2 linked regions of the Caldimonas brevitalea genome follow. The protein of the gene in region 2 interacts with the protein of the main gene of each other region in a pairwise test. Links are inferred from orthologs where the notes say so. Each region holds a gene or a part of one and is shown on either strand. Other genes may lie near its edges.

Region 1 (10,900 bases), 1.1 Mb from region 2 along the record:
GCGCCCGGCGGGGATGTGAAGAACCCCTAACATGACTGCTATGAAACGAAGCAGCCTGGTTCTCGTCATCTCTCTCGGCCTGGGGGCCTGTAGTTCGCTCGGTGTCGGTGTTTCAGTGCCCATCGGTGTGGGCAATGTCGGCATCGGCGTCGGCTCCGGTGGTCGGGTCAGCGGGGGTGTCGGCGTAGGGGTGGGCGGTGTCGGCGTCGGTGTCGGCGGCTCGACTCGGTTGCCGCCGCGTCAGCAGTCGCAGTCCGCCGTACCGGATGCGGCTTCTGCGCCGGCGACCCCGGTCTCTGCCCAACCGTGAGCAGGGCAAGAGAGAGAGAGGGAGGTGGGGTCGCGAGCCGCCCTTCGTTCAGATCAGCAGGAATCCGTTTGATGGCGATCGAATGCCATCAGTGTTAGAGTGGTAAGTCTGACAGCAGGTCCTTCCCGTCCCCTTTACTGGTTTCTGTATTGATGCCAGAGAAAGGCGGGTCGCAATCCGCCAACCGGTCAAGCCGTGTCGCGGAAGGTTGTTCAACCAGCCACAGCCCTGGAAACCGGGGTGAAAGGTGAGCGAGATGATGCAGCAATACAGGTCGAACTCGTACCTGTTCGGGGGCAATGCTCCCTACGTCGAAGAGTTGTACGAGGCCTACCTCGACAACCCCGGTTCGGTGCCCGACAACTGGCGCGCCTACTTCGACGCCCTTCAGAATGTGCCCGCGGTGGACGGCTCCGAGTCGCGCGATGTGCCGCATGCGCCGGTGATCGAGTCCTTCGCGCAGCGCGCCAAATCCAACGCCTTTGCTGTCAAGGCGAGCAGTGCCGATCTCGCGGTCGCGCGCAAACAGGTCCATGTTCAGTCGCTGATCGCTGCCTATCGTTTCCTCGGCTCGCGCTGGGCCGACCTCGATCCGCTCAAGCGCCAGGAGCGCCCCAAGATCCCCGAGCTGGAGCCGGCGTTCTACGACCTGACCGAGTCCGACATGGACATCACGTTCAGTGCGACGAACACCTACTTCACCAAAGCCGACCAGATGACCCTGCGCGAGATCGTGCAGGCCTTGCGTGAAACCTACTGCGGCACCATCGGCGCCGAGTTCATGCACATCACCGAGCCGGCCGAAAAGCGTTGGTGGCAGCAGCAGCTGGAAAGCATTCGCTCCAAGCCCACCTTCAGCGTCGAGAAGAAGAAGTCCATCCTCGAGCGCCTCACCGCCGCGGAAGGTCTCGAGCGCTACCTGCACACCAAATACGTCGGCCAGAAGCGCTTCTCGCTCGAAGGCGGCGAGTCCTTCATCGCGTCGATGGACGAGCTGATCCGCCGCGGCGGCGAGAAGGGCGTGCAGGAAATCGTGATCGGCATGGCCCACCGCGGCCGCCTCAACGTGCTGGTCAACACGCTGGGCAAGTCGCCCAAGGATTTGTTCTCGGAGTTCGAGCACACCGCGCCCGAAGACCTGCCCGCTGGCGACGTCAAGTACCACCAGGGCTTCTCGAGCGACGTGTCCACCCCCGGCGGCCCGGTGCACCTGAGCCTGGCCTTCAACCCTTCGCACCTCGAAATCGTCAACCCGGTGGTCGAAGGCTCGGTCAAGGCCCGGATGGACCGCCGCGGTGACGAGGACGGCGACCAGGTGCTGCCCGTGCTGGTGCACGGCGACGCCGCCTTCGCCGGACAGGGTGTGGTGATGGAGACGCTGGCGCTGGCGCAGACGCGCGGCTACTACACCGGCGGCACGGTGCACATCGTCATCAACAACCAGATCGGCTTCACCACCTCCGATCCGCGCGACAGCCGCTCGACGCTGTATTGCACCGACGTGGTCAAGATGATCGAAGCGCCGGTGCTGCACGTGAACGGCGACGACCCCGAAGCGGTCGTGCTCGCCACGCAGCTGGCCCTCGACTACCGCCAGGAGTTCAACAAGGACGTGGTGGTCGACATCGTGTGCTTCCGCAAGCTGGGCCACAACGAGCAGGACACGCCCTCGCTGACCCAGCCGCTGATGTACAAGAAGATCGCAGCCCACCCCGGCACCCGCAAGCTGTACGCCGACAAGCTGTCCGCCCAGGGCGCGATCCCGGCCGAAACCGCCGACGAGATGGCCAAGGCCTATCGCGCCGCGATGGACGCCGGCAAGCACACGGTCGACCCGGTGCTGACCGACTTCAAGAGCAAGTACGCGGTCGACTGGTCGCCCTTCCTCGGCAAGAAGTGGACCGACGCGGCCGACACCGCGCTGCCGCTGGCCGAGGTCAAGCGCCTGGCCGAACGCATCACCACCATCCCGAGCACCTTCAAGGTCCACCCGCTGGTCGAGAAGGTCATTGCCGACCGCGCCGCCATGGGCCGCGGCGAGATCAACGTCGACTGGGGCATGGGCGAGCACCTGGCCTATGCGTCGCTGGTCGCCAGCGGCTATCCGGTGCGGCTGTCGGGTGAAGACTGCGGCCGCGGCACCTTCGTGCACCGCCACGCCGTGCTGCACGACCAGAAGCGCGAGAAGTGGGACGAAGGCAGCTACATCCCGCTGCAGAACGTGGCCGACAACCAGGCACCGTTCGTCGTGATCGACTCCATCCTGTCGGAAGAAGCCGTGCTCGGCTTCGAGTACGGCTATGCCAGCGCCGACCCCAACACGCTGGTGATCTGGGAAGCCCAGTTCGGCGACTTCGCCAACGGCGCCCAGGTGGTGATTGACCAGTTCATCGCGTCGGGCGAGGTCAAGTGGGGCCGCGCCAACGGCCTGACGCTGATGCTGCCGCACGGCTACGAAGGCCAGGGCCCCGAGCACTCGTCGGCGCGCCTCGAGCGCTTCATGCAGCTGGCGGCAGACAACAACATCCAGGTGGTCCAGCCCACCACGGCCAGCCAGATCTTCCACGTGCTGCGCCGCCAGCAGGTGCGCATGTTCCGCAAGCCGCTGGTCATCATGACGCCCAAGTCGCTGCTGCGGAACAAGGACGCCACCTCGCCGTTGACCGAGTTCACCAAGGGTGAATTCCGCACCGTGATCGGCGAGCTGAACGCGCAGATCGACCCGGCCAAGGTCAAGCGCGTGATCGCCTGTTCGGGCAAGGTGTATTACGAGCTGGTGAAAAAGCGCGAAGAGAAGAAGTCGCAAGACGTCGCCATCCTGCGCATCGAGCAGCTCTATCCGTTCCCGCACAAGGCCTTCACCGCCGAGCTGAGGAAGTACCCCAACGTCACCGATGTCGTCTGGTGCCAAGACGAGCCGCAGAACCAGGGCGCCTGGTTCTTCGTGCAGCACTACATCCACGAGAACATGAGCGAAGGGCAGAAGCTCGGTTACGCCGGGCGTCCCGCCTCGGCCTCGCCGGCCGTGGGCTATGCCCACCTGCACCAGGAGCAGCAGAAAGCGCTGCTCGACCAGGCCTTCGCCAAGCTCAAGGGTTTCGTCCTCACCAAATAAGACCCCGGCGGTTGTCGCGAGCGCCCCGCGTCGCGATCACCGCCCGCACCGCTGCGCGCCGCTGGTTCTGGCGCCCGGTGCGGTCACACGAACATCGAAAGACAAGACATGGCAATCGTAGAAGTCAAGGTTCCGCAGCTCTCTGAATCGGTGGCCGAGGCCACCCTGCTGCAGTGGAAGAAGAAGCCCGGCGAGGCCGTGGCGCAGGACGAGATCCTGATCGAGATCGAGACCGACAAGGTCGTGCTGGAAGTCCCCGCGCCCAGCGCCGGTGTGCTGGCCGAGGTGGTGGTGGCCGACGGTGGCACCGTGGTCTCCGACCAGGTGATCGCCAAGATCGACAGCGAAGGCAAGGCCGGCGCTGCCGCCCCGGCCCCGGCGCCCGCTGCTGCGGCGCAAGCCGCGGCACCCGCGCCGGCCGCTGCGGCGACGCCGGCCGCAGGCTCGGGCAGCAAGTCGGACGTCGCGATGCCGGCGGCGGCCAAGCTGATGGCCGACAACCAGCTGGCCCCCGGCTCGGTCCCGGGCACCGGCAAGGACGGCCGCGTCACCAAGGGTGATGTGCTCGGCGTGCTCGAAGGCGGCGCTGCCGCGAAGGCCGCCCCTGCCGCGGTGCCGGCGCCCGTGCAGATCCCGCCTACCGCGGCTGCCAAGCCGCCGCTGCCGCCGGTCGCGGCCCCCGTCGCGAGCCTGGGCGACCGCCCCGAGCAGCGCGTGCCGATGAGCCGTTTGCGCGCGCGTATTGCCGAACGCCTGCTGCAGTCGCAAGCCACCAACGCCATCCTGACCACCTTCAACGAGGTCAACATGGCGCCGTTGATGGAGATGCGCAAGAAGTTCCAGGAGAAGTTCGAGAAGGAGCACGGCGTCAAGCTCGGCTTCATGAGCTTCTTCGTCAAGGCGGCGGTGCATGCGCTGAAGAAGTACCCGGTGCTGAACGCGTCGGTGGACGGCAACGACATCGTCTACCACGGCTATTTCGACATCGGCATCGCGGTCGGTTCGCCGCGCGGCCTGGTGGTGCCCATCCTGCGCAACTGCGACCAGATGACGTTCGCCGAGATCGAGAAGAAGATCGCCGAGTTCGGCCAGAAGGCCAAGGACGGCAAGCTCGGCCTCGAAGAGCTGAGCGGCGGCACGTTCTCGATCTCCAACGGCGGCGTGTTCGGCTCGATGCTGTCGACGCCCATCATCAACCCGCCGCAGTCGGCCATCCTCGGCGTGCATGCCACCAAGGACCGTGCGGTGGTCGAGAACGGCCAGATCGTCGTGCGGCCGATGAACTACCTCGCGATGTCGTATGACCACCGCATCATCGACGGCCGGGAAGCCGTGCTGGGCCTGGTGGCGATGAAAGAGGCGCTGGAAGATCCGGCCCGATTGCTGTTCGACATCTGAGAGGCGAGACGATGAGCAACAAGCAATTCGACGTCATCGTCATCGGTGGTGGTCCTGGCGGCTACATCGCCGCGATCCGCGCCGCGCAGCTGGGCTTCAACACGGCCTGCATCGACGAGTGGAAGAACGGCAAGGGCGGCCCGGCACCTGGCGGCACCTGCACCAACGTCGGCTGCATCCCGTCCAAGGCCCTGCTGCAGTCGTCCGAGCATTTCGAGCACGCCGGCCATCACTTCGCCGACCACGGCATCTCGCTGTCCAACCTGAGCATGGACGTGGCCAAGATGCTGGGCCGCAAGGACGCCGTCGTGAAGCAGAACAACGACGGCATCCTGTACCTGTTCAAGAAGAACAAGGTCAGCTTCTTCCATGGCCGCGGCTCCTTCGTGAAGGCGGGTGAGGGCGGCTACGAGATCAAGGTGGCCGGCGCGGCCGAAGAGACGCTGGTCGGCAAGCACATCATCCTGGCCACCGGCTCCAACGCCCGCGCCTTGCCGGGTGCGCCGTTCGACGAGGACAAGGTGCTGTCGAACGACGGCGCGTTGCGCATCCCGTCGGTGCCGAAGAAGTTGGGCGTGATCGGCTCCGGCGTGATCGGCCTGGAGATGGGTTCGGTCTGGCGTCGCCTGGGCGCTGACGTGACCGTGCTCGAAGCGCTGCCGACCTTCCTCGGCGCCGTCGACGAGCAGATCGCCAAAGAGGCCCACAAGGCTTTCACCAAGCAAGGCCTGAAGATCGAGCTGGGCGTGAAGATCGCCGAGGTCAAGACCGACGAGAACGGGGTCAATGTCAGCTACGTCGACAGCAAGGGCGGCTCGCAGATCCTCGAATGCGACAAGCTGATCGTGTCGATCGGCCGCGTGGCCAACACCAACGGGCTGAACCATGAGGCCGTGGGCCTGAAGCTCGACGACCGGGGTGCCATCGTCGTGGACGACGACTGCCGCACCAACCTGCCCAACGTCTGGGCGGTCGGCGATGTGGTGCGCGGGCCGATGCTGGCGCACAAGGCCGAGGAAGAGGGCGTGGCGGTGGCCGAGCGCATCGCGGGCCAGCACCCGCATGTCGACTTCAACACCGTGCCGTGGGTGATCTACACCAGCCCGGAGATTGCCTGGGTGGGCCAGACCGAGCAGCAGTTGAAGGCGGCAGGGCGTGCCTACAAGGCCGGCACCTTCCCCTTCATGGCCAACGGCCGCGCACGCGCCTTGGGTGACACGACCGGCCTGGTGAAGTTTTTGGCCGATGCCAAGACCGACGAGATCCTCGGCGTGCACATCGTCGGCCCGTATGCGTCGGAGCTGATCTCCGAGAGTGTCGTGGCCATGGAGTTCAAGGCCAGTGCCGAGGACATCGCGCGCATCTGCCACGCGCATCCGTCGCTCAGCGAAGCCACCAAGGAAGCGGCGCTGGCGGTGGACAAGCGGACGCTTAACTTCTGATCCGAAGCGGACCGCCGTCGAGCCAGGGCGACCTCACCGTCGCCCTTTTTCGTGTACGGCGGTTCAACGACTGAGTGTGGTGATGGTGACCGTCAACGAGTTGTACGAGCAGACGCTGCAGGAGCGCGGCTACAAGAGCGACCCTGCGCAGTTGCGTGCGGTGCAGGCGCTGCAGCGTTGTTATGACGAATGGGTCGACTACAAGGCGCGTCGCTCGAACGCGTTGACCAAGCTGCTGCGGCGTCCGCCGCTGCCGCGTGGCGTCTACATGTTCGGTGGTGTCGGCCGCGGCAAGAGCTTCCTGATGGACTGCTTTTTTCACGCCGTGCCGGTGCAGCGCAAGACACGGCTGCACTTCCATGAGTTCATGCGCGAGGTGCACCGCGAGCTGGCCGACCTGAAGGGCCAGCCGAACCCGCTCGACGAACTGGGGCGCCGGATCGCGCGGCGCCACCGGCTGATCTGCTTCGATGAGTTCCACGTCGCCGACGTCACCGACGCGATGATCCTGCACCGCTTGCTCGAATCGCTGTTCGAGCACCGCGTCAGCATCATCACCACCTCCAACTTCCACCCCGACGGGCTCTATCCCAACGGCCTGCACCGCGACCGCATCCTGCCGGCCATCGAGCTGCTGAAAGAGAAGCTGGAGATCATCAACGTCGACAACGGCACCGACTACCGGCGCCGCACGCTCGAGCACGTGCAGCTTTACCACACGCCGCTCGGGCCGCCCGCCGATGCGGCGATGCAGCAGGCGTTCGAGGAACTGGCCGAGCGGCGCGACGAAGACCCGCTGCTGCACATCGAACACCGCGAGATCCGTGCGCGCCGGCGCGCCGGTGGTGTGGTCTGGTTCGACTTCCAGGCGCTGTGTGGCGGCCCGCGGTCGCAGAACGACTACCTCGAGCTGGCGACCCAGTTCCACACGCTGCTGTTGTCCAACGTGCCGCGCATGCCGCCCCGGCTGGCGTCCGAGGCCCGACGCTTCACCTGGCTGGTCGACGTGCTGTACGACCGTCGGGTCAAGCTGATCTTGTCGGCCGAGGTGCCGGCGGAGCAGTTGTACACGGAGGGGCCGCTGGCGCACGAGTTCCCGCGCACCGTGTCGCGCTTGAACGAGATGCAGTCGGCGGAGTTCCTGTCTTTGGAGCACCGCGAGGTGGACACAAGGCTGACCTGAGGCACCAGAGGCAGCGCCCGACATCGCGGTGCCTGCCTTGCGGTGAAAACAGGCCGGCTTGCCGCGGGTCCGCGTGACAGAGGGGCCGGAGGGCAGCCTTGCGTGGCATCCGCCAACCCGTCACGGCCGGTCGCCCTTGGCCGGCTCCCTCCCGGATCGTCGCCCCCCTCCTGAACGGCCTCGACAACCAGCGGCAAACGGCAGTAACGTGACGCGTGTCACGCTGCCGGGCCTGGCCCTGCGCTGTGCCCGTGCGGCGCCCCGCACACGGGCCGCGTCCTCGGGTACAACGGACTGTGCGCAGCGCGACCGCGAGGTCCGTGCACAAACGCTGCGGGGTCCGGCCATGAGACTGCTCGACGAACACATCCTCAATGCCACGGCGCTGGTGGTCGATGCCAACCCGACCTCGCGCAGCATCTTGGCGGGCATGCTGCGCGACTTCGGGGTGCCCCGGGTCACGCAGACCAGCCGGGCCACGGAAGCGCGCAAGGCGCTGGAGTTCCGCCACTTCGACATCGTGCTGTGCGAGTACCACTTTCCCGACGAGCCGATGACCGGGCAGGACCTGCTGGACGATTTGCGGTTGGCGCATTTGCTCCCGCTGTCCACCGTGGTGGTGATGATCTCCAGTGAAGCCGGGTACGCGCATGTGGCCGAGGCCGCCGAGGCGGCGCTCGACGCCTACCTGATCAAACCGCACACCGAGCAGGCCCTGCGCGAGCGCCTGGTGCAGGCGCGTCAGCGCAAACGCTCGCTGCGGGACATCATCGCCTGCGTGGAAAGCGGCGACTTCCTGGGCGGTGCCGAGCTGTGTCAGGCCCGCTTCGACACTCACGGGCCGAACTGGGTGCATGCGGCCCGCATCGGCGGTGAGCTGTGGCTGCGGCTCGGCAAGCCGCACGCGGCGCAGAAGATGTTCGAGGCCATCCTCAAGATCCGTGCGCTGCCGTGGGCACGGCTCGGCGTGGCGCGCACCGAGTACGAAGCCGGGCGCGCTTTCCAGGCGCGCCGCACGCTGGAAAGCCTGCTGGGCGAGCAGCCCGGTTACGCCGATGCCTATGACGTGATGGGCCGGGTATTGCTCGACCAGGGCGAGCCAGACCAGGCCATCGACTCGCTGCGCCGCGCCTGCGGTCTGACCCCCGGATCAGTGGCCCGGCTGGTGAAGCTCGGTCTGCTGGCCTTCTACTATGGAAAGCCGAGCGAAGCTATCGACGCGCTTCAGAAGGCCAGCCGGCTGGGCGTGCAGTCGAAGGTGTTCGACTTGCAGGGACTGGTGCTGCTCGGCACGCTGCAGCACGACGCGGGTGACGCACGAGGATTGGCACGTTCGGTCGAAAGCATGCTGCAGGCTCGCGAGCAGGCGCCCGACAGTCCGCGGCTGCGACGGTTCCAGCTGGTGCTCGGTGTGCTGATGCATCTGTTGCACCGCAAGGTCGGCGACGCGCTGACCGACACGCGGCGGTTGTTGGCCGAAGTGCGTGAGCCCGACTTCGAGTTCGAAGCCGCCTGCAATCTGCTGATGTTGCTGTCCCGACTGCACTTGCAGGAGGTGCGCTTGGAAGACGCGCCGTCTCACGTCGGCGTCGTCGCACGGCGCTTTGCGGTGTCGCGGACCACGGCAGAACTGTTGGGACGAACGGTGCGGGGGCAGCCCGAGTTCGAGCAGGCGTTGCAAGCGGGCTACGCCGGCATCACGGCGGCAGCCGAGGAAGCGGTGTCGCACACGGTGGAAGGCTCGCCGCGGGAGGCGGTGCTTGCCTTGCTCGGCCATGCGCAGCAAACGCTCAACGCAAAGCTGATCGACCTGGCCAGCCACACCATCGAGCGGCACCGCGGGTCGATCGAGGAGGTCGCCACGCTGGCGGCCCAAGTGCAAGAGCTGCACGACCGCTACCGCAGCTACGGCACGCAGGTGCATCTGACCCGTGCGGAAGACCCGCGCACGATGGCGTCTGCTGCCCGGAGCCGCTAGGACGAACGGCTGCAGCGTGCGGCGCTTCGTGCCCGGATTTGTCTTCGTGTTGCAAGACCTGCCGGCGCTTGCCGCGCCGCAGGGGGCGAAAGGGGCAGGGCTCTGGGCCCGCTCGCAGGCCCTGCTCAGCTCAGCGGCTCGACCCGCACCACGGCGAGCGACAGGTTGTCGCCGCCCCCACGGGCCCGCTGACGCGCCTTGCTCACCAGCATCTCGCTCGCCTCGCGCGGCGGCAAGGTGTGGACGATGGCGCCCAACTCGCGCGGCGTGAAGTAGTGCCACAAGCCGTCGCTGCAGGCCAGCAAGGTGTCGCCCACTTCCAGGCGGGCGATGTGGTGCAGCGTCACCGGCGGGTCCTGGAAGGTACCCAGGCAGCCGGTCAGGAGGTTGGACTGCGGGTGTACGTTGGCTTCGTCTTCGGTGAGCTGGCCTTCCTCGACCAGGCGCTGCACATAGGAATGGTCGGTGGTGCGGCTCACCATGTCGGCGCCACGGAAGTGGTAGACGCGCGAATCGCCGGCGTGGATCACCGCGCACTCGCGGTTGGGGTTGACCAAAAAGGCCGCCACCGTGCTGTGAGGCTCTTCTTCCGCGGTGATCGCGGTCAACTTGATCATCAAATGCGATTCGAGCACCAGCTGCTTGAGCGTTTCCTGGGCGTCGTCGCTGGACGGCGCGTAGCGCTCAAACAACTGCCGGGCGGTCAAAATGACTTGATCGGAGGCTTTGCGACCCCCGCTTTTGCCCCCCATGCCGTCCGCCACCACCCCCATCAAACAGCCGCTGACGCGCGGGTGGGCGAGGATTTCCACCTGATCCTGCTGGTAGGCGCGGTCGCCTCGGTGGATGCCGGTGGCGGCGGTGAGGCGGTAACCTTTGGGTGGAGAGCTCATAAGCGGCCGTAGGAAAACAGTGAAAACTATAATCGACGCCGCTCGAACCCCACTCGAGTACTGACACCGATGGCCCCATGCAACAAAACCTGCACTCGCCTCAGCGTCGCCTGATCGAGCTGCGCATGGAGCACGCCGATCTCGATTGCCTGATCGACCAGACCGACGGCCAGCGTCCGATGGACGAATTCACCCTGCGCCGGCTGAAGAAGCGGCGTTTGCTGCTGCGTGACCAGATCACGCGCCTGGAGGCGCAGCTGAACCCACAAGAGCCGGCATGACGGACCCGTCGCCGAAGGTCAGCCGGCGGCCCGCCGGCCTGACCGCCGCGGGCCGGTGCCGCGCGTGTCCCAAGGAGGCCTGATGGAGGGTAATCACGAGCCGATGCCGGACGACGGCGCCCTGGTGAAGGCCGTCCTGCAGGCGTTTGCGCCCGAGGGCGCGCTGGCGCAGGCCGACCCCGGCTATCTGGAGCGGGCGCCGCAGACGGAGCTGGCGCGCGAGATCGCCCGCGCGATCGAGGCGCGCCGCCCGATCGTGGCCGAGGCCGGCACCGGGGTCGGCAAGACCTTCGCCTACCT
Region 2 (10,927 bases):
GCGTCGACGATCTCGAAAAAGCTCGACTCGGACCTCGGCCAGCGCGCCTACGAAGTGCGTCTGCGCGATGACGGCGGTGGTCTCGAATGGATCGAAGAGACGGACGCGGGTCCCGTTCGGCACGACAGGGAACCGAAAGCGGGCCTGGTACGTCGGCTGACCGTGCGACTGCTGTCATGGTTGCCAATCGAAGGCTTGCTGTGAGGCGGCCGGCTTGGCCTCAAGGCTCACGTGCACCGATGCCGGGGCGCAGGCCTAGCGGGGGCGCCCGGCCCCCGTTCAAAAGGTCGGCCGGTGCGGCGCAGGTTCGCCGCGGCGAAGGCTGATCTCAGCCAAGACCCGCTCCAGTTCACCCGGGTCTGCCGGCTTGACGAGGTGGTAGTCGAAGCCGGCTTCCAATGCACAGATCTTGTCTTGCGCCTGGCCGTAGCCGCTCACCGCGACGAGCGCGGCGCCGGCCGAACGCGGATGCGAGCGCAGCCGGCGCGCCAGTTCAAATCCGTCGATGTCGGGCAGCCCCAGGTCCAGCAGAAACACGTCGACGTCCTCATGCTCCGCCTGCTTCAGCGCCTTGCGGGGCCCACATTCGACCGTCACGCGGTGACCCAGCGCTTCGACCAGCATGCCCAGGGTGCCCGCCGCGTCGACGTTGTCATCGACCACCATGACCTTCAAGCTGCGCGCCGAGGGCACGCCCGGCGCCGGTGCGGGACCGCGGCCACCGCGCTCGTCCAGCGCCTGCACCAGCGGCAGCCGCACCGTGAAGCGGCTGCCCTGGCCCGGGCCGTCGCTGTGCACAGCGACGCTGCCGCCGTGCAGTTCGACCAGACGCTTGACCACCGCCAGCCCGATGCCGAGGCCGCCCTGGGACCGGTCCGCGGTGTGATGTGCCTGTGAAAACAGGTCGAACGCAGACGTGAGGAACTCCCGCTCCATGCCGATGCCGTTGTCCGTCACGTTGATCACCAGCTGCGCGCCGTCGGTCACCATCACGACGCTGATGTCGCCCTCCGGCGGCGTGTACTTCGCGGCATTGGTGAGCAAGTTGGTCAACACCTGAACCACCCGCTTGCGGTCGCCGATCAGTTGCACCGGATCGCTCGGCATTTGCACGGTCAGTCGATGTTGCCTGGCCTCCAGCAGCGGCCGGACCTGCTCGACCGCCTCCTGGAGCACCCGCGTTCCGTCATGCAGGGCCATGTCCAGCGTGATCAGGCCGCGCGTGATGCGCGACACGTCGAGCAGATCGTCGACCAGGCCTGCCAGGTGTCGGGCCTGGCGCTCGACGATCTCGCTCATGCGCCTCACTTGCTCATGGTCCAGCCGCCCCATCGCCAGCAGCGCCGCGGCCGAGCTGATGGGTGCCAAGGGGTTGCGCAGCTCGTGCGCCAGCATGGCCAGGAACTCGTCTTTTCGCCGGTCCGCCTCGCGCAAGGCCTGCTCCGCCCTGACGCGTTCGCTGACATCCATCACAGCCGCCACGGCGCCGACCGCGCGCCCCTGGGTGTCGACGATCGGCGCTGCCGAGGCCAGCACCGTGCGGCGTTCGGGCGCAGCTCCGGCGAGGGTCACCTCGATCATGGCCCGCGCGCGCTCGCCCCGCAGCGCACGCGCCAGCGGCCACTCATCGGCTTGCAGCGGCTCTCCTTGCCGTGGGGAACCGTCCGCCCACTGGCCTTGCGACACCACCTCCGCGAAGACATCGCCGGGCTGAGGCCGTGGGACGCCCCAGATTTCAGCGTTGGCAGGGTTGGTCCGCACGATCCTGCCGTCGCGGTCGGCGACCAGGATGCCGACCGGCGCGGCGTCCAACACCGCATCGAGGCGCTGTCGTTCGGCTTCCGCTTGGCGGGCGATCTCCAACGCCTGCTGCTCGCTATCGCGCAGGCTCTGGTTGGCGGCACGGATCTCGACAGCCTGTGCGGCGATGGTGGCGGCGTCCGCCAGTGCCTGGTTCTCGGCCAGCACGATCTCGGTGACGTCTTCGACGCGGTGGATGACGTGGGTCAGGCGGCCTTGCGCGTCGAACACCGGGGTGTTGACGGGGCTCCAGTAACGCTCCTCGAAAGTCTCGTCGTCGACCACCGGAATGTCGTACTTCTGGATCGCCATCGTGTCGCGAACACCGTCGCGCAGCACCCGCTCCAGCGAACTGCGCAGATTCTTCACGCCGCTGGACGCCGGGTCGTCTGGATTGTCGGGAAACGCGTCGAAGATGTGGCGCCCCAACAATTCAGCGCGCACGCGGCTGGTGGCCGCCAGGTAGGCGTCGGTGACCGCCACGATGTGGAAGTCGGGTGCCACCACGAGGCAGGACGCCGGCGTCGCCTCGAACAAGGCACGAAAGTCAGGCGCGAGCGAACAATCAGAAGGCATGGTGGGGACGAGAACGACGGGCAAACGGCTCCAACTCGCGGCCCAGGACACCGATCGATTCTGCCCGCCGCTGCCCTGTTGACCAGCAACAGCCGTTCCCTCTTCCGCCCCGTGTGCACGCTCGAGCGCCGGCGCCCGGCCAGGTCGCGGGCGCAGGAGTGTTCCGTTGTTCTAGTCGCCGGTGGAGGGCTCGCAGGTGCTGCCCCGCACCGGGTCGCCCGCATATTCCATCTCCAACATCACCCGGTCGCGCCGGGAGGCTCCGTAGCGCTCGGCGATCTCACACAAGCTGCGGTCCAGTTGCGCGGCGGGCGCGAGGTCCGGCGCCAACGGCAGGCGCTGCGTGAGCCGACCCGCCGGACGCGCCGAGAGCCGCAAGCCGCTGCGCAGCGTGACCGCGTTCGCAGCCGAGGCCTCGACGCTGACACGGCCGGTGCGCGACCACGCGTCCACGGCCAGCGCCAGCGCGATGTCATCGACACCGTCTTGTACCTCGACGCTCCATCGCTCGTGGCCCCAGAACCGGGCCTTGTTGAGCAGGTAGCGCCACATGCGGGGGGCATCGAGACCGAAGGACGTGCTGTCGTGCGCCGGGCTCCAGGATGTGACGCCGAGCAGCGCGGCCACGGCCCGGGCCTTCTCCCGGCCGCCGATCGCCTCGACGAGCGCCAGACTGGTGGGCACCGAAGCGGTGATGCCGGTGGTGGTGGCGACGCCGTGGTCGATCACATAGCGCCGATGCGGCACGTAGGTCGCGCCGGGGTGCCGCCGGCGCAGCTTGCCGCGGTCGTACCAGTGCCCGGTGAAGCGGCGCCCGTCGAGCAACCCCGCGCGGCCCACCACCCGGGCCCCGGAACAGATGCCGATCACGCGGGCGCCTTGCTCGGCTTGCCGCCGCAGCCAGGTCGTCACCGTCGGGTCGTCGTCGGTGTGCATGGCCGGAACGATCACGTAGTCGGCGCCTGAGGGGTATGTCCGGTCGAAGCCGGCGAGATCCTGGGTGGCCTCGATTTCCAGCGCAGGATAGAGGCCCACCGGGCCGCGGCGCGGCGCGACGACCTGCACATCGGCCACCCCGGCACGCTGCAGCACGGCATGCGGCAGCAGCAGATCGGTCGTTTCGGTGCCTTCGTTGAGCGCGAGCACCACGACCACCGGCCGGCCGGCACGGCGCGGCTTCAAGGCGTCGACGAAGACCTGCTGTTCATGCTCGAGCAAGGCCGGGTCGTCCTGGCTCGGCGGCAGTTTTGCGCCGGCGCTGCAGCCTGCCAGTGCCAGCGCTGCCATACTCGCCCCGATCAGCGCCCATCCCCAGTGCTTCTTCACTGCCGCCGCCCTTTGAAAACCGCGATGCCCAAAGCCTAAGGATGCCCAGCCCACCCCACAAGGACGAAGAAGCCGCCGTTTCTGCCATCGACGTGGTGCTGGTGGCCTTCGACGGCGTCGAGGGGCTCGACGTGGCCGGCCCGGCCAGCGTGTTCAGCAAGGCCGAGATGCTGCGTCCGGGCAGCTACCGCCTGCACATCGCCTCGCCGTGCGGCGGCACCGTGCGCACGAATGGCGGGCTGGAGCTGGCCAACACGCTCGGGCTGCAGCAACTGCCGGCCGCCATCGACACCTTGATCATCGCGGGCGGCGACGAGCCGGCACTGCGCACCGCCATCGTCGAGCAGAACGTCGCCGGCTGGCTCGCCGCAACCGCCCCTCGCGCACGTCGTATCGCCAGCGTCTGCACCGGCGCCTTTGCGTTGGCGGCGGCCGGGCTGCTCGACGGCCGCGAGGCCACCACCCACTGGCGTGTCTGCGATCTGCTGCAGACCCTGCGGCCGCAGGTGCGCGTGCAGCGCGAGCGCATCTATGTGCGTGACGGCCGGCTGTGGACCTCGGCGGGTGTCACCACCGGCATCGAGCTGGCGCTCGCGCTGGTCGAAGACGACCTCGGCCATGCGGTGTCGATGGAGATTGCGCGCACGCTGGCGTTGCCGATGCTGCGGGGCGGCGCCCAACCGCAGCTCAGTCAGGCGCTGCAGGCGCAGGCCACGGCGAGCAGCCGCTTGCGCGAACTGCTGGCGTGGATCGGCACACATTTACAGGAGGATCTGTCGGTCGAGGCGCTGGCCGCGCGCGTGCAGATGAGCCCGCGGCATTTCGCGCGCGAGTTCGCCGCCCAGACCGGCAGCACGCCGGCGCGCTTCGTCGAGCAGGCCCGCGTGGCGGCCGCCGCGCAGTTGCTGTTGCAGACGCACTGGACCCAGGAGCGGATCGCGAGCCACAGCGGCTTTCGCTCGGTGGACGCCTTGCAGCGGGCGTTTGCCCGGCAGCACGGTCAAACGCCGCAGGCCTACCGCAGCGCCGCCTTCGGCAAGCCCCGGTAGCGCTCCCGCGTCAAAGACGGGGCCGATCACGGCCGGGTGGGGGCCGCAGCCTGGCCACCGCCACGGCGGCGAGGACGGACCCTAGCGCCGCTGCGGCGGCACGTCGGTGCAGGTGCCGTGCGCGATTTCGGCCGCCATGCCGATGCTCTCGCCCAGCGTCGGATGCGGATGGATGGTCTTGCCGATGTCGACTTCGTCGGCCCCCATCTCGATCGCCAGGGCCACCTCGCCGATCATGTCGCCCGCGTGGGTGCCGACGATACCGCCGCCGAGGATGCGGTGCGTGTCCTCGTCGAACAGCAGCTTGGTGTAGCCCTCGTCACGGCCGTTGGCGATGGCGCGGCCCGACGCGCTCCATGGGAACAAGCCCTTCTTGACCTTGCGGCCCTCGGCCTTGGCCTGGTCTTCGGTGAGGCCTACCCACGCCACCTCGGGGTCGGTGTAGGCGACGCTCGGGATCACCCGCGCGTCGAAGGCCGACTTCTCGCCGGCCGCCACTTCGGCCGCCACATGGGCCTCGTGGACCGCCTTGTGCGCCAGCATCGGCTGGCCCACCACATCGCCGATCGCGAAGATGTGCGGGACGTTGGTGCGCATCTGGATGTCCACCGGGATGAAACCGCGCTCGTTGACGATCACGCCGGCCTTGTCGGCGCCGATCTTCTTGCCGTTGGGCGAGCGGCCCACCGCCTGCAGTACCAGGTCGTAGAGCTGCGGCTCTTTCGGGGCGCCCTCGCCTTCGAAGCGCACCAGGATGCCGTCGGCGGTCGCTTCGGCGCCCACGGTCTTGGTCTTCAGCATGATGTTGTCGAAGCGCGGCGCATTCATCTTCTGCCACACCTTGACCAGGTCGCGGTCGGCGCCTTGCATCAGCCCGTCGAGCATTTCGACCACGTCCAGCCGCGCGCCCAGCGTCGAATAGACGGTGCCCATCTCCAGGCCGATGATGCCGCCGCCGACGATCAGCATGCGCTTGGGCGTGGCGCGCAACTGCAGCGCGCCGGTCGAGTCGACGATGCGCTCGTCGGACGGCAGGAAGGGCAGCCGCACCGCCTGCGAGCCGGCGGCGATGATGGCCTGCTTGAACTTGATGGTCTGGGTCTTGCCGGTCTTGTCCTGGCCCTCGCCACCGGTTTCTTCGACCGACACGTGATGCGGGTCGAGGAAGCTGCCGTAGCCGCGCACCACCGTGACCTTGCGCATCTTGGCCATCGCACTCAGGCCGCCCGTCAGCTTGCCCACCACCTTGGCCTTGTGTGCGCGCAGCTTGTCGAGGTCGACGCTGGGGGCGCCGAAGCTGACGCCGATGTCGGCGAAATGCTGCACCTCGTCCATCACCGCGGCCACGTGCAGCATCGCCTTCGACGGGATGCAGCCGACGTTCAAACACACGCCGCCCAGCGTCGCGTAGCGCTCCACCAGCACCACCTTCATGCCCAGGTCGGCGGCGCGGAAGGCGGCCGAATAGCCGCCGGGGCCGGCGCCCAGCACGAGCATGTCGCACTCCAGGTCGACGCCACCGCTGTAATGGCCAGCAGCCGGGGTCGCCGCCGTGTCGGCCCGCGCCGCGCCGGGCGCCGGTGCGTACGACTCTCGCGCCTGCGGCTGCGGCGGCGCCGCTGGGCCGCTTGCAGCAGGCGCAGGCGCCGCGGCGGCAGCCTGCTCGCCCGCCGCCTCCAGCGTCAGGATGGTGCTGCCCTGGTTGACGACATCGCCGACCTTGAGCCTCAGCTCCTTGACCACCCCGGCATGCGACGACGGAATCTCCATCGACGCCTTGTCGGACTCCACCGTGATGAGGCTCTGCTCCGCCTTCACCGTGTCACCCGGCTGCACCAGCACTTCGATCACCGCGACGTCCTTGAAGTCGCCGATGTCGGGGACCTTGATCTCGATCACTGCCACACTCGACTCCTTACAGCATCACGCGGCGGAAGTCCGCCAGCACGGTGGCCAGGTAGGTGTTGAAGCGCGCCGCCGAGGCGCCGTCGATCACCCGGTGGTCCCAGCTCAGGCTGAGCGGCAGGATCAGCCGCGGCTGGAAGGCTTGGCCGTCCCACACCGGCTTCAGCGTCGACTTGCACACGCCGAGGATGGCGACCTCGGGCGCGTTGATGATGGGCGTGAAGTAAGTGCCGCCGATGCCGCCCAACGACGAGATCGAGAAGCAGCCGCCGGTCATCTCCGCCGGGCCGAGCTTGCCTTCGCGCGCCTTGGCCGCCAGCTCGCTCATCTCCTTGGCGATCGCGACGATGCCCTTCTTGTCGGCATCCTTGATCACCGGCACCACCAGCCCGTTGGGCGTGTCGGCCGCGAAGCCGATGTGGAAGTACTGCTTGAGCACCAGCTGCTCGCCGTCGAGCGAGGCGTTGAAGTCGGGGAACTTCTTCAGCGCCGCAACGCAGGCCTTGATCAGGAACGCCAGCATCGTCACCTTGACGCCGGCCTTCTCGTACTCCTTGTTGAGCTGGACGCGGAAGGCCTCCAGCTCGGTGATGTCGGCGTCTTCGTGGTTGGTGACGTGGGGGATCATCACCCAGTTGCGGTGCAGGTTGGCACCCGAGATCTTCTTGATGCGCGAGAGGTCGCGCCGCTCGACCGGGCCGAACTTGGCGAAGTCGACCTGCGGCCACGGCAGCAACCCCGGCAGGCTGCCGCCGGCCCCGCCGGCCGCGGGCGCCTTGGCCTTCTGGGCTTCGGTCTGCACTTGACCGACCATGACGTTCTTGACGAAGTGCTGCACATCTTCCTGGGTGATGCGGCCCTTCGGCCCGCTGCCCGGCACTTCGCCGAGCGGCACGCCGAGTTCACGCGCCAGCTTGCGGATGCTGGGCGAGGCGTGCGGCAGCTTGCCCTGCGGCGCCGTCGGCTCGTGAGCGGGCAAGGCGGCCGTCGGGGCGGTCCGCTCCACCGGCGGACTCGACAACTCGGCCGGCGAAGCGGCGGCAGCCGAGGGCGCCGCCGCCGTCGCGGGGGCCGGCGCCGGTGCGGCCGCACCACCGCTGGCCTCGACCACGGCGATCACACTGCCCTTGCTGACCTTGTCGCCGAGCTGGACCTTGAGTTCCTTGACCACGCCCGCATGCGAGGACGGAATCTCCATCGACGCCTTGTCCGACTCCACCGTGATCAGGCTCTGCTCCGCCTTGATCGTGTCGCCCACCTGCACCAGCACCTCGATCACCGCCACCTGGTCGAAGTCGCCGATGTCGGGCACGCTGACCTCGACCGGGCCGCCGCCGCCCGGCGCGCTCGGAGCCGGAGCCGGAGCCGCCGCTGCGGGCGTGGGCGCTGCAGCGGGCGCCGGAGAAGCCGGCGCGGGTGCCGGAGCCGGCGCAGCCGCCCCGGCCGATTCCGCCTCCAGCATCAGCAGCAAACTGCCCTCGCTGACCTTGTCGCCCAGCTGCACCTTCACGTCCTTGACCAAGCCGGCATGGGTCGACGGAATCTCCATCGATGCCTTGTCGCTCTCGACCGTGACCAGGCTCTGCTCGACCTTGATCGTGTCACCGGGCTTGACCAGCACCTCGATGACCTCGACCTCCTTGAAGTCCCCGATGTCGGGCACCTTCACTTCCACCAATGCCATTTGTTGTTTCTCCTGATGCAAGCCGCCCGCGCCCACACCCCCGGCGGACCGGGCAGCGTGCGTCGCGCGGGCGCTCGGGGCTTATGCGTAGAGGGGGTTCACCTTGTCGGCATTGATGCCGTACTTGCGGATCGCTTCGGCCACCTTCTCAGCAGGTACCGTGCCTTCCTCGGCCAGCGCCTTGAGCGCCGCCACCACGATGTAGTGGCGGTTGATTTCGAAGTGTTCGCGCAGCTTGGAGCGGAAGTCGCTGCGGCCGAAGCCGTCGGTGCCCAGCACCTTGTAGCTGCGGCCCTTCGGGATGAAGGGGCGGATCTGCTCGGCGTAGGCCTTCATGTAGTCGGTCGACGCGACCACCGGGCCGTTGTGCGGCTGCAGTTGCTGTGCCACGAAGGGCACGCGCGGCGTCTCGGTCGGGTGCAGCAGGTTCCAGCGCTCGCAGTCCTGGCCTTCGCGGCCCAGCTCGTTGAAGCTCGGGCAGCTCCAGACGTTGGCGGCCACGCCCCATTCGTCTTCGAGCAGCTGCCGGGCGAAGATCGATTCGCGCAGGATGCTGCCCGAGCCCAGGAGGTTGACGCGCGGTATCTTCTTGGCGCCCTCTTCGAGCAAATACATGCCCTTGATGATCTGCTCTTCGGTACCGGGCTTGAGGCCGGGATGGGTGTAGTTCTCGTTGAGCAGCGTCAGGTAGAAGAACACGTTGTCCTGCCGCTCGACCATGCGCTTCAGGCCGTGGTGCATGATCACCGCCACCTCGTGCGCGAAGGTGGGGTCGTAGCTGATGCAGTTGGGAATGGTGCCGGCCAGGATGTGGCTGTGGCCGTCCTCGTGCTGCAGGCCTTCGCCGTTCAGCGTGGTGCGCCCGGAGGTGCCGCCGAGCAGGAAGCCGCGCGCCTGCATGTCGCCGGCCGCCCAGGCCAGGTCGCCGACACGCTGGAAGCCGAACATCGAGTAGTAGACATAGAACGGGATCATCACCCGGTTGTTGGTCGAGTACGACGTCGCAGCGGCGATCCACGAGGCCATGCCGCCCGCTTCGTTGATGCCTTCCTGCAGGATCTGGCCGTCGTGCGACTCCTTGTAGTACATCACCTGGTCCTTGTCGACCGGGGTGTACTTCTGGCCGTCCTGGCTGTAGATGCCGATCTGGCGGAACAGGCCTTCCATCCCGAAGGTGCGCGCCTCGTCCACCAGGATGGGCACGACGCGCGGGCCGAGCGTCTTGTCGCGCAGCAGCGCGGTCAGGAAACGCACATAGGCCTGGGTGGTCGAGATCTCGCGGCCTTCGGCGGTTGGGTCGAGCACCGCCTTGAAGGCGCTCAGCTCGGGCACCGGCAGTTGCTCGTCGGCCTTCGGGCGGCGCTTGGGCAAATAGCCGCCGAGGGCCTTGCGGCGCTCGTGCAGGTAGCGCATCTCGGGCGTGTCGTCGGCCGGCTTGTAGAACGGCAGTTCGGCGAGCTTGTCGTCCGGGATGGGGATGTTGAAGCGGTCGCGGAAGGCGCGGATGTCGTCGTCGGTCAGCTTCTTGGTCTGGTGTGCGGTGTTCTTGCCTTCGCCGCTCTTGCCCATGCCGAAACCCTTGACGGTCTTCACCAGCAGCACGGTGGGCTGGCCCTTGTGGTTCACCGCACGGTGGTAGGCGGCGTACACCTTCTGCGGGTCGTGGCCGCCGCGCTGCAAGCGCCAGATGTCGTCGTCGCTCAGCTTCGCGACCATCTCCAAGGCCTTCGGGTGGCGGCCGAAGAAGGTCTTGCGCACGAAGGCGCCGTCGTTGGCCTTGCAGGCCTGGTAGTCGCCGTCGACCATGTCCATCATGATCTGGCGCAGGATGCCTTCCTTGTCGCGTGCCAGCAGCGGGTCCCAGTAGCTGCCCCACAGCAGCTTGATGACGTTCCAGCCGGCGCCGCGGAACTCGCCTTCGAGTTCCTGCACGATCTTGCCGTTGCCGCGCACCGGGCCGTCGAGTCGCTGCAGGTTGCAGTTGATGACGAAGATCAGGTTGTCGAGCTTCTCGCGCGCGGCGACACCGATCGCCCCGAGCGACTCGGGCTCGTCCATCTCACCGTCGCCGCAGAACACCCACACCTTGCGGTTGGACGTGTCGGCAATGCCGCGTGCATGCAGGTATTTGAGGAAACGCGCCTGGTAGATGCCCATCAGCGGCCCGAGACCCATCGAGACCGTGGGGAACTGCCAGAACTCCGGCATCAGCTTCGGGTGCGGGTAGCTCGACAGGCCCTTGCCGTCGACTTCCTGGCGGAAGTTCTTCAGCTGCTCCTCGCTGATGCGGCCTTCCATGAAGGCGCGCGCATAGATGCCGGGCGAGGAATGGCCCTGGATGTAGAGCAGGTCGCCGCCATGGCCCTCGTGCTCCCCATGCCAGAAGTGGTTGAAGCCGGCGCCGAACAGCGTCGCCACTGAGGCGAACGACGAAATGTGGCCGCCCAGGTCACCGCCGTCCGCCGGGTCGAGCCGGTTGGCGCGCACCACCATCGCCATGGCGTTCCAGCGCATGTAGGCGCGCAAGCGTTCCTCGATGTCGAGGTTGCCGGGGCAGCGTTCCTCGTCGTTGGGTTCGATCGTGTTG

Evidence for each region.
Region 1: the proteins of lpdA (region 2) and odhB interact in binary tests that used the Escherichia coli proteins (3 or more experiments, as listed by UniProt). The link is inferred for Caldimonas brevitalea from one-to-one orthologs.

The regions. Positions count from the first base shown.
Region 1 is NZ_CP011371.1:2,553,052-2,563,951, forward strand. Bases 2,741-5,678 are described here. They hold odhB (2-oxoglutarate dehydrogenase complex dihydrolipoyllysine-residue succinyltransferase), read left to right. Parts: upstream 2,741-3,533; coding sequence 3,534-4,823; downstream 4,824-5,678. Other genes in these bases: AAW51_RS11355 (2-oxoglutarate dehydrogenase E1 component), read left to right, coding at 2,741-3,425; lpdA (dihydrolipoyl dehydrogenase), read left to right, coding at 4,835-5,678. In the rest of the region: more of AAW51_RS11355, read left to right, coding at 567-2,740; more of lpdA, read left to right, coding at 5,679-6,265; cell division protein ZapE, read left to right, coding at 6,348-7,448; AAW51_RS11375 (response regulator), read left to right, coding at 7,795-9,426; AAW51_RS11380 (PP2C family protein-serine/threonine phosphatase), read right to left, coding at 9,552-10,319; AAW51_RS11385 (DUF465 domain-containing protein), read left to right, coding at 10,397-10,600; AAW51_RS11390 (DNA repair helicase YoaA), read left to right, coding at 10,683-10,900. UniProt on the Escherichia coli protein: E2 component of the 2-oxoglutarate dehydrogenase (OGDH) complex which catalyzes the second step in the conversion of 2-oxoglutarate to succinyl-CoA and CO(2).
Region 2 is NZ_CP011371.1:3,700,587-3,711,513, forward strand. Bases 4,245-7,209 are described here. They hold lpdA (dihydrolipoyl dehydrogenase), read right to left. Parts: upstream 6,657-7,209; coding sequence 4,833-6,656; downstream 4,245-4,832. Other genes in these bases: AAW51_RS15800 (GlxA family transcriptional regulator), read left to right, coding at 4,245-4,751; aceF (dihydrolipoyllysine-residue acetyltransferase), read right to left, coding at 6,667-7,209. Outside these bases: AAW51_RS15785 (phospholipase D family protein), read left to right, coding at 1-204; AAW51_RS28235 (hybrid sensor histidine kinase/response regulator), read right to left, coding at 280-2,376; AAW51_RS15795 (DJ-1/PfpI family protein), read right to left, coding at 2,548-3,663; more of AAW51_RS15800, read left to right, coding at 3,744-4,244; more of aceF, read right to left, coding at 7,210-8,340; aceE (pyruvate dehydrogenase (acetyl-transferring), homodimeric type), read right to left, coding at 8,422-10,927. UniProt on the Escherichia coli protein: Lipoamide dehydrogenase is a component of the glycine cleavage system as well as of the alpha-ketoacid dehydrogenase complexes.